One region of the Gordonia sp. NPDC003950 genome, then DNA from elsewhere that is predicted to be linked to it. Evidence: riboswitches for the same ligand, from Rfam matches in the RefSeq annotation. Region 1 holds a riboswitch; the other holds the start of a gene.

What was found. A riboswitch is a leader RNA that binds a small molecule or an ion and turns the genes downstream of it on or off. The one in region 1 is predicted to bind thiamine pyrophosphate.
Region 2: linked by a shared signal. The riboswitch ahead of ACWETB_RS08215 (3-oxoacyl-ACP reductase) and the one ahead of thiC (phosphomethylpyrimidine synthase ThiC) in region 1 are both predicted to bind thiamine pyrophosphate.

What each region holds. Positions count from the first base shown of each region.
Region 1 covers NZ_JBSGIT010000018.1:546-5,772, reverse strand. Annotated here, with positions in the region: gene ACWETB_RS16150 (HAD-IIA family hydrolase) at 1-140, opposite strand, end outside; gene ACWETB_RS16145 (VOC family protein) at 199-561, shown strand; gene thiD (bifunctional hydroxymethylpyrimidine kinase/phosphomethylpyrimidine kinase) at 536-1,369, opposite strand; gene thiC (phosphomethylpyrimidine synthase ThiC) at 1,420-3,111, opposite strand; TPP riboswitch at 3,105-3,217, opposite strand; gene ACWETB_RS16130 (GNAT family N-acetyltransferase) at 3,540-3,887, shown strand; gene ACWETB_RS16125 (siderophore-interacting protein) at 4,025-4,786, shown strand; gene ACWETB_RS16120 (hypothetical protein) at 4,953-5,227, shown strand, end outside.
Region 2 covers NZ_JBSGIT010000007.1:140,437-145,663, forward strand. Annotated here, with positions in the region: gene ACWETB_RS08190 (phosphotransferase family protein) at 1-255, opposite strand, end outside; gene ACWETB_RS08195 (DUF2306 domain-containing protein) at 436-1,167, shown strand; gene ACWETB_RS08200 (GNAT family N-acetyltransferase) at 1,140-1,700, opposite strand; gene ACWETB_RS08205 (DUF1622 domain-containing protein) at 1,951-2,376, opposite strand; gene ACWETB_RS08210 (class I SAM-dependent DNA methyltransferase) at 2,386-3,081, opposite strand; gene ACWETB_RS08215 (3-oxoacyl-ACP reductase) at 3,099-3,872, opposite strand; TPP riboswitch at 3,866-3,962, opposite strand; gene ACWETB_RS08220 (hypothetical protein) at 4,089-4,238, opposite strand; tRNA gene ACWETB_RS08225 (tRNA-Val) at 4,389-4,460, opposite strand; tRNA gene ACWETB_RS08230 (tRNA-Gly) at 4,481-4,553, opposite strand; tRNA gene ACWETB_RS08235 (tRNA-Val) at 4,691-4,765, opposite strand; tRNA gene ACWETB_RS08240 (tRNA-Cys) at 4,799-4,872, opposite strand; tRNA gene ACWETB_RS08245 (tRNA-Gly) at 4,895-4,967, opposite strand.

The DNA.
Region 1 (5,227 bases):
GTGCGGATCGAATTGTTGGTCAGCACGGTGAACGGGATGCCGCCGTCACGGAGTTCGGCGATGAACGCATCGGCACCGGGGATCAGGTGGTCCTCACGGATGAGGACACCGTCCATGTCCATCAGGTAGGTCCAGGTCATGGCTCCACGCTACGTTGTTCTCGGCCGACGGTCGCACGCTTGCCCTATCCTCGTGGAGATGGAACTCGTGCGCGCGGTACCGATCCTGACAGTCGACGACCTCGACGAGGCCGTGACGATGTACACCTCGTTGCTGGGACTCGACGTCCTGATGAATCACGGATGGATTGCGACGCTGGGCAATTCGGATGCCGTCGGTGGTGCGGCACCGCAATTCTCGCTGATGACCACTGATGCGACCGCGCAAGTGAATCCGGTGGCGTCGCTGCAGGTACCCGACGTCGACGCCGCCTACGCGCAGGCGCTCGCCGACGGTGTGGAGATCGTCCACCCGCTCTCCGACGAGGAGTGGGGCGTACGGCGTTTCTTCTTCCGTGACGCCGACGGCAACGTGGTCAACGTGCTGTCTCACCGTCGGTAGCCGCACCGTCCGGCGCCGCACCGACCCGCCACAGCGGATTGACCGGCCCGTGGCCCGCGCCGAGGGGATAGGCGGCCGCGAGCCCGCGGGTCACCCAGTCCTTGGCGAATCCGACCGCATCCGGCACCGACCTGCCATGTGCGAGAGCACATACCGTCGCGGCTGCCAGGGTGTCGCCGGCGCCGTGATCGTGGCCGGTGTCGATGCGTTCGTGAGTGAACTCGAGGAACTGTTCACCGTCGAACAGGAGATCGGGGCTCTGCGCGCTGGTCCGCAGATGACCACCCTTGACCAACACCCAACGCGGGCCGAGTGCGTAAAGAGCGCGTGCCGCATCACGCTGGGTGGCGTCGTCGACGACCTCGATCCCGGTCAGCAATCGCACCTCGTCGAGGTTCGGTGTCACCAGCGTGGCAAGCGGAAACAGGTTGGTGCGCAACGTGTCCAGGGCCTCGGTGGCGAGCAGGGCGTCGCCGTGCATCGATGCGCTCACCGGATCGACCACCAGCGGGACGGGCGCGTCTCGCCCGATGCCGAGTTCGGTGCATGCGGCCACCACGGCGTCGATGATCGGCGCCGAGGCGAGCATGCCGGTCTTGACCGCCGACACCCCGATGTCGGAGACCACCGAGTGTATCTGGGCGGCAACGATACCCGGGTCGATCTCCTGGAACCCGCTGACGCCCACCGAGTTCTGCACGGTGACCGCGGTGACGGCAACGCATCCGTGCAGGCCCAACAGTGCGAAGGTGCGCAGATCGGCCTGAATACCAGCGCCGCCACCGGAATCCGAACCGGCGACGGTCATCACCCGCGTCGGCGTGACCCCCGGCGGGGCGGTGGGCAGGAGGTGAGAGCTCACGGCGTGCTGCCCGCCTCGATGGGGAGGTAGATACGTCCGCCCGCGTCGGCGAATTCCGCTGACTTGGCGGCCATTTCGGCGGCGATCTTGCGGTCGATGTCCTCGGCGGTCACCAGATTGTTCTCCTCGGCGTAGGCGCGCACGTCCGCCGAGATCCGCATCGAGCAGAATTTGGGACCGCACATGGAGCAGAAGTGGGCGGTCTTGGCCGGCTCGGCGGGCAGGGTCTCGTCGTGGTACTCACGTGCGGTGTCCGGGTCGAGTGCCAGGTTGAACTGATCGTTCCAGCGGAACTCGAAGCGCGCCTTGGACAGTGCGTCGTCGCGCTCCTGTGCGCGCGGATGGCCCTTGGCCAGATCGGCGGAGTGTGCGGCGATCTTGTAGGTGATGACGCCGACCTTGACATCGTCACGGTTGGGCAGGCCCAGGTGCTCCTTCGGCGTGACATAACACAGCATGGCGGTGCCGGCCTGGGCGATCATCGCCGCACCGATCGCCGAGGTGATGTGGTCGTAGGCGGGTGCGATGTCGGTGGCGAGTGGGCCGAGGGTGTAGAACGGTGCCTCCTCGCACAGTTCCTCCTCCAGCCGCACGTTCTCGGCGATCTTGTGCATCGGCACGTGGCCCGGTCCCTCGATCATCACCTGCACGCCATGAGATTTCGCGATCGTGGTGAGTTCCCCGAGGGTCCGCAGTTCGGCGAACTGAGCCTCATCGTTCGCGTCGGCGATCGAGCCGGGACGCAGTCCGTCGCCGAGGGAGAAGGTGATGTCGTAGCGCCGGAAGATCTCGCACAGTTCGTCGAAGTGGGTGTAGAGGAATGATTCTTCGTGGTGGGCGAGGCACCAGGCGGCCATGATCGACCCACCGCGCGAGACGATGCCGGTGACGCGGCGGGCGGTCAGTGGCACGTACCGCAGCAGCACCCCGGCGTGCACGGTCATGTAGTCCACGCCCTGCTCGGCCTGCTCGATCACGGTGTCGCGGTAGATCTCCCACGTCAGCCTGGTCGGATCGCCCTTCACCTTCTCCAATGCCTGGTAGATCGGCACGGTACCGACGGGGACCGGCGAGTTGCGCAGAATCCATTCGCGGGTCATGTGGATGTCGGAGCCGGTGGAGAGGTCCATGATGGTGTCGGCGCCCCAGCGGGTGGCCCACACCATCTTCTCCACCTCCTCGGCGATGGAGCTGGTGACGGCCGAATTGCCGATGTTGGCATTGACTTTCACCGCGAAGGCCTTGCCGATGATCATCGGCTCCGACTCGGGGTGTCGATGGTTGACCGGGATCACCGCCCGGCCGGCGGCGACCTCACGGCGCACGAGTTCGACATCGACATCCTCGCGGGCGGCGATGAACCGCATCTCGTCGGTGACGATTCCCGCACGCGCCCAGGCCAACTGGGTCGAGGCGCCGTCGATCGGAGCGGGCCGCGTCCAGGAATCGCGGGTCGGTGGCAGCCCCTTCTCGACGTCGATGTCGGCGGCGTCGTCGGTGTAGGGGCCCGAGGTGTCGTAGACGTCGAGGTGCTCACCGTTGGTGAGGTGGATGCGGCGTTGCCCGACGCGCAGGCCGTCCACCTCGAGGTAGTGCTTGGTGCTGCCCTGGATCGGGCCGGTGGTCAGGATCGAGCCGTCGACGGTGTCGGTGGTGCGTGTGCGGTCGGCGGATACAGGTGTGCCCATGGTCTGTGTCTCCCTACGCCGGCATTACCCGGACAGGTTCGGGCGGTCGGCGACCGCCTGTCGCCATCTCAGCCCCCGGTACGTGGGAGCCCCCGCGTGTGAAGTTGTGCACCGACGATATGCATCGTCGTCGTACACGGATGAGCATACGCGGGTCGGGGTTCAACCGATCGACGTCGGGTGGTGTGGCGCCGATGGGCCAGTGGATGGTGCGGGTGGCAGGGGTGTGGAAGCGATTCGCAGACGCCTGGCCGAGGTGGCCGAACCGTAACGGATTCGTCCACAGGCCGTTGCGTTCACGTCACCCACCTACGGAACCGTAATGTAGTGTGTGACCGGAATCACAGAGAGTGATTCGCCGACAGGAAGGGGCGCCGGTCGGCAGGGGTTCGTCGTTCACCGGACCACGGCATAAGGGATATGGACACATGCAACGCAAACACCGGCATCGCCCGCCGCAGACGGCGCAGTCGATTCTTCAGCAGATCTCGCAGGTGGTGCACAACCCCGAGCGGGAGCGCTTCGAACTGTGGGTCGCCGGTGACCTCGTCGGAGTTCTCGGTTACTCGATCGACGACGTCGACGGGCAACGCACGGTGACGGTGCTGCACACCGTTCTGTACGACGAGTACACCGGACACGGCCTCGGAACCCGATTGACGCGGGGTGCGCTGGCCTACATTCGCGATCAGGGGGCGCGGGTGCGGCCGGTGTGTACCTTCACCAAGGATTTCCTGGACCAGCATCCCGGTGTTGTGCCGTTGGCGCCGGTGTAATCGTGCCGTTGGCGCCGGTGTAATCGTGCCGTTGGCGCCGGTGTAAAAGGTCCTGGTGGGCCCGCTCGCGGCGGCTCGCCTGTTTTGACTTAGGCTACCCTGACCTCAAACCACCGTCGAGGAAAGGGACGTCCGGCATGGCCGAGACCCAGCACAAGGCGCCGTCGAGGGGTATCCAGGGAGCGATCCTGAAGCTGCTCCGCGCCGACGACTACGAATTCACCGTCACCAGCAACGAGGTGATCACCGACCACTACATTCGCGTCGGATTCACCGGGGGCGGCCTGCTCGCCGACCGCCCGATCCATCCGACGATGTGGGTCCGGTTGTGGTTCGAGTCGAACGGTAAGGCGCATCAGCGGGGCTACACCCTCGCCGACGCGGACGCCGAGGCCGACACCTTCTTCATCGAATTCGCCATCCACGACGGCGCGGCCGCCCGCTGGGCTCAGGCCGCGCAGCCGGGGACGACCATCGGTGCCACGTTCATGGGATCGAAGTTCGCCATCCCGGAGCCGGCTCCCACCGGGTGGCTCATCGCGGGTGATCCGGCCTCGCTGCCGGCGATCAATTCGTTGCTCGACGCGCTGAGTGCGTCGTCGTCGCCGGAGGTGGCGGCCACGATCTGGTTCGAATTCGCGCACGACGACGATAAGGATCTGCCGATCCGGCTGCGGCCGCAGGACACCTTGCACTGGGTTCGCCGCGAGCGTGACGGTGCCGCCCTCGTCGACGCGGTGCGCGCCGCGGCCACCCCGTCCGCCGGCCAATTCGGTTGGGTCGCCTTGGATTCCACCAGCACTCGAGCCGTCGCCGGGGTGCTGCGCGAGGACTTCGGCCTCGGCAAGAAGGGCGTGAAGGCGCAGGCCTACTGGCGGCCGGAGGCCGATCCGTCCTGATTGCCTGCGGTTCGGTCTGGGCAACAGCGGGTTGGGAATCGCGAACAGGCAGGTTAGCCTCTCCTTCAGCGGGGTTCCGGGGGTGGACTCCGGGTATGACGGGAGTACGACATGACACAGGGATCGGCCGGTAACGACGCTGTCGGCGGGGCGGCGGGTGGGGCAGATGCCCCCTACGACGAGGCGTACGGGTCTGCGTACCCGGCCGACGACTATCCAACCGAGCAGTACGCCGTCGACCAACCGGCCGCGGCCGTACCTCTACGGCACCGACCAGTTCTCCGTGCTCGGTGACCCCAATGACGGTGCCGGACAGCTGTTCACATCGCTCGGACTGGTGATGGCGCCACGCCTGATCGCGCAGTCGCAGAAGACCGGCGAGCCGCGGTTCCAGATCAGTGCGGAGAACATCCCGTGGCTCAACTCCGACCTCCTCGTCAT
Region 2 (5,227 bases), on a different contig from region 1:
GCGCATCAGCGTCGCTTCGCGGGTGAGTGACGAATCCTCGAGCGCACCAGGAAGATCGAGACGGAGGATGAGGTTCAAAGGCACGTCGTCGATGGTGGCGCCGAAGGCCCACGTCTGCCGTGACGCGCCGGCCGGCAGGCGCGTCAGGTCGGTGACGGTGACGTTCCCGGTATGGTGCACCTCTCCCAGAACTGCGACGAGTCCTGACGAAATACGTTCGGCCAGTTCGGATTGACGGGAGTCTGACGGCGGCATGGCTGAAGTCTACGGGCCCATCGTCGAATATCGGACCGATTGGGACGCCCCGGCCACCCGGCACCCGGAAACCGGGGTGGATGTGCGGGTTTACCCGGTGTCGGTCCCGACCCGACATTCGTAGTCTCGATGTCACCGCGAACTCGTCACGGCGAGTTCCCCTGACCCGGAGGGACACTCATGGCCGCTACGAGATTCGTCAGGGGGCGGTATGTGGTGATCGTGTTGACCTGTGTGGCGGTCGCCGTGATGGCGCCTGCGCCGTACATCGGGTCGCGGATGCACGAGGTGGCGGCGAACGACACCGGGCTGGCGGCGCACTACGCGACGCAACCTCATTGGGTGGTCACGGTTCTCTACGTCCACATGTTCAGCGCCGGTATCGCACTGGGCATCGGGCCGCTGCAGTTCTCGAGGTATGTGCGGTCGAGGTGGGCGTGGCTGCATCGCGTGGTCGGGCGGGTGTACGTTCTTGCGGTCATTCCCGCCGGAGTGTCCGGACTTGTTGTGTCCGCGTTCAGCGCGGCAGGTCTTGCCGGGCTCTTCGGATTCGGATCGCTGGCGCTCCTGTGGCTGACGTTCACCGCACGTGGCACGCTGTGGGCCCGCCGCGGGGACATCGCACGCCACCGGGCGTGGATGATCCGGGGGTTTGCGATGACCTATGCCGCGGTCACCCTGCGGCTCTGGCAGAGTCTGCTGATGGCCGTGATCGAGGCGGCCGGGGGCGCCGGCGACGTCTTCGCCAGCGCGTACGCACCGGTGCCGTTCCTGTGCTGGATTCCGAATCTCGTTGTCGCCGAGTACCTGATCGCGCGGCGTGGACTCCCCGGATTGCGGTACGTGGTCCCGCCGATGGCGACGCCCACCGCGCCGGTGGTGTCTCAGACGAGTGGCAACGCCATCACATAGTCATGTTCGATGCTGCCACCCAGGTCGAAGGTTTTCACACCGGCCCGAGCGAACCCGAACTTGCCGTAGAAACGTTGGGCCCGAACGTTTTCCTGATTGACGCCGAGCCAGACCACCACGCTGCCGCGGCGTCGGGCCCGATCGACTGCCGCACGCATCAGCAGGTGCGATGGGGGATCGGCGCGAAGGCGACCGTGGTGGTCGGGGAGCACGTACATCTTCGAGATCTCCGAGCAGGGCCGTGCCGTGACGGCGGCCGCGACGTCGGGATCCGACGGATCCCGGTGATGAACGAGCGCGTAGCCGAGGAGGTCGCCGCCGTCGGTGCGCGCGAGGAAAACGTCGGATTCCGGGGACCGTACGAAGTCGGCGAAGTTGTCGGGGGACAGATGTGCCCGGATGAAACCTGCGATGTCGTCGGGTTGCGCGTGGGGCGGACATGCCAGCGGGAAGGTGGCCGCGGCGACCTCGGCAATGGCGACGGCCGACGCGGGGTCCGTAGCCCGCTCGACCGTGATGGTGGGTGCCGTCATGATGTGGGCCTCACTTCGCACAGATAACCCCTCGCATGACGTGCCACGCGAGGGGGAGTGGGGATGGGCGTGCTACTTCTTGCCGCAGGTGCAGTTCTCTCCGCACGTGCAGTTGGGTCCGCAGGTGCAGTCGGGGTTGTCGCAGGCCGGGGCATTCACATTGTTGATCATGCATACAACGTTACGACACCAGTGATCGACAGGGACACCGTCGTTGGTCCCGAATTGCCGCGATCGATGCCGATCACCACTACTCGTCGGCGTCGCGGTGGGCCCGGGCCGCGCGTGCGTCACGGGCAACGGCATCGCCGACGACCTGCCCGCCGGAGGTGAGCAGCGCACGTCGCCAGGGAAGGACTCCCTCGATCTCGATCTGGATGGACATCGACAAGATGGTCCGGATCAGCACGATCATCCCGAGGATCGCAGCATCGGTGAGGGACGGTTTGGAAGTGATGGTCCGAATGAGGTCGGCGGCGACCAGGATCTCCAGGCCGAGCAGGATCGCACCGCCCAAGGTCGTCCGGAGCACGGAGAATGCGGCAGCGCCGCCTTCATGCCGCAGCAGCGAGCGGGCACTGAGCACCGCGGCCGTGGCAAATCCGAGAATCATCGCCGCGGCACCGATGGCCTCGAAGGTCACCGCGATGTCGGAGAACGTCTCCTCGATCTTCATGCGGTGACCTTACCGACGTCGTGCTCGGGACGCGGTGTACCGGTCGGTGCGGGAGGGGTTCGGCGGAGCAGGACTTCGGCGGAGGAGGAGATGGACGTGCGGAAAGCGGTTGTCGAGGTCGGGGCGGCTGACAAGACGCCACGACTCGGTGAAGCCGGCGGTAGCGGCGCTGTCGGTCAACGCATCCGGATGCCAGCGCCACGCAGGCGCGACGGCATGGTCGAACTCGTGCACTCCGGCTTCGTCACTGCTCTGCATTGCGACGAGGAGGATGGCACCAGCGGGCAACCGGCGATGCCAGTCGTCCAGTACCGCGTGAACATCGCCCGGCGGGAGATGAATCAGGCTGAAGCGGGAGATGATTCCGGCGGTGGCGTGGAGATCGACGTCGCCCAACCACGCGTCGCCGAGATCGAACCGAAGGTGTGGATATGCCCGGCGTGCATGCGCCAGCATCTGCTCACTAGGATCCACGCCGAGGACGTCGACGCCGTGATCGTTCAGATCGCTTGCGACATGCCCTGTCCCACAACCCACATCGACGACGTGCGCGCCCGACTCGGGCAGCTCGTCGATGAACATGCTGATCGCGTGCCGTTCCAACGGCGACGCGTATGCCGTCGGAAACCGTGTCGCGTACACGTCGGCGAGCGCGTCGTAACCGGGTTGGATGCGGTCACCGGGGCAGGTCCCGGAGGATGTCATGGCTCGTCCCGGTGTCGTCAGTCCTTCACCAGTCCGCCGTCGACCACCAGGTTCTGCCCGGTGACCGCGCGCGACCACGGCGAGAGGAAGAACAGGACGGCGTCGGCGAATTCGGCCGGCGTGGTCACCGATCGCAGCGGAGTCGCGGCCGCGATGGCGTCGAACACCTCGGGCGGCGTGGCGGAACTGGCGTCGGTGGTGCGCAGCAGCCCGCCCGAGACCATGTTCACCGTGATGCCATCCGGGCCGAGATCGGCCGACAGGGTGCGTGTGAGCGCCAGTAACGCGGCTTTGGCTGTGGTGTAATCGTGGTAGGGGACAACGGGATTCTGGACCAGGTTGGTGCCGATGTTGATGATGCGGCCACCGCCGGCTGCCCGCATCCCGGGGAGTGCGGCCTGCACCGTGTGGAGAGCGCCACCGACGACACCACGGAATTGGACGTCGAGCTCGTCGACGCTCAGATCGTCGGCGTGGGATCGGGCGTCGCCGTTGAACGAGTAGTCGGGCAGCGCATTGTTGACGACCGCGGTGATCGGATCGCCGAAATGGGTTGCCGCGCTCTCGATCAGCGATGCTACGGCCGCCCGGTCAGTGACGTCGGCGGGCAGTGCGATGGCATTGGTGCCGATCGTTGCCGCGAGTGCGGCCGCGGCATCGGCGCTGCGACGGTAGTTGATGACGACGCGGGCTCCCTGAGCGGCGACCGCCCGCACGATGTGGGCACCGAGCCCGCGGGCTCCACCGGTGACGAGTACGACGTGTTGGGAAAACGGCAACGCCACAGGCATTCTCAGACCATCCCTTCGCCAGTGCTAACTGGAGCAGGTTCGACGGGTGTGTTCTCAGCCGGCCGGACGCCGGCACCCCGTGTCGTAGGTCATCGAATCGTATTGCCGCGACGGATGCAACCTTCTCGTGTCACGTTCTGCGTGCGACCTTCTGCAGCGGTCGACAGAGACCGCCGGGCCGACGCAGTGCGGTGCGGCGAGGAGGTCGGCGGGTGATCAGACCCCGACGAGGCGACGGGATTCGATCCGTGCAACAGCGGCACGGAGTTCCTCGTCGCGGGCGCGGATGTCATCGACGCGGCGGGTGATGGGAAGCAGGTCGGTGATCACCTCGGCTCCACTGACGGCAACATCGTGGGTGGTCACCCATTCAAGGGTGTACTGCAAGGCGGCGCGGTCCATGGTCATCACTGATCTCGGGTAGCGGGTGGGCTGGGATCTTCTCGGGTCGGTCGCGCTCGGATGGGGCACGTCCGACCCAGCAAGAAACCCACTGCGATGAGTGGGTTTCTCTCGTGCGCGATACAAGGATTGAACTTGTGACCTCTTCCGTGTCAGGGAAGCGCTCTCCCACTGAGCTAATCGCGCGGGATATGAAATTTTGACCGAGCGGATGACGGGATTCGAACCCGCGACCCTCACCTTGGCAAGGTGATGCGCTACCAGCTGCGCTACATCCGCATGACGGCACGCGCGGAAACCGCTACGACGTGCTGCGCAACCATATTCGATGCCGTGGTGATAATCCAAATGCGCAGGCAACGGCGTCGCGGTGGGGCCCTCGGAATGAAAAAACCCGCCGGTTCGGCGGGTTCTCGTGGTGCGCGATACAAGGATTGAACTTGTGACCTCTTCCGTGTCAGGGAAGCGCTCTCCCACTGAGCTAATCGCGCGGGCTATGAAATTGGCGTGGAAATTGACTCCCTTGGAGGTGGCGACGGGAATCGAACCCGTGTGCACGGCTTTGCAGGCCGTTGCCTCACCACTCGGCCACACCACCAGAGGCGAGCTTGCTCGCACCGAGCGGATGACGGGATTCGAACCCGCGACCCTCACCTTGGCAAGGTGATGCGCTACCAGCTGCGCTACATCCGCATGCCCCGCGAGCGATCTTGTGGACCATTGTGCTCGCGATGCGGGACAGAACATTATCCGAACGTTACGGCGATGCCAAATCGCCTGGTCAGCGTCGCGTCCAGGGGAGTTGTGGCACAGGGTCGGCGCCGTTGCGGGTGTGCATGATGGGGTTCCAGGGGTTTCTGGATACGGACGTCGCGGACAACGCAGCTGCTGTCGGCGGCCCATGCGTCGCTGGTCGTCGTCGGTGTCAGGCGATTTGGGTAAACCGGCAACGG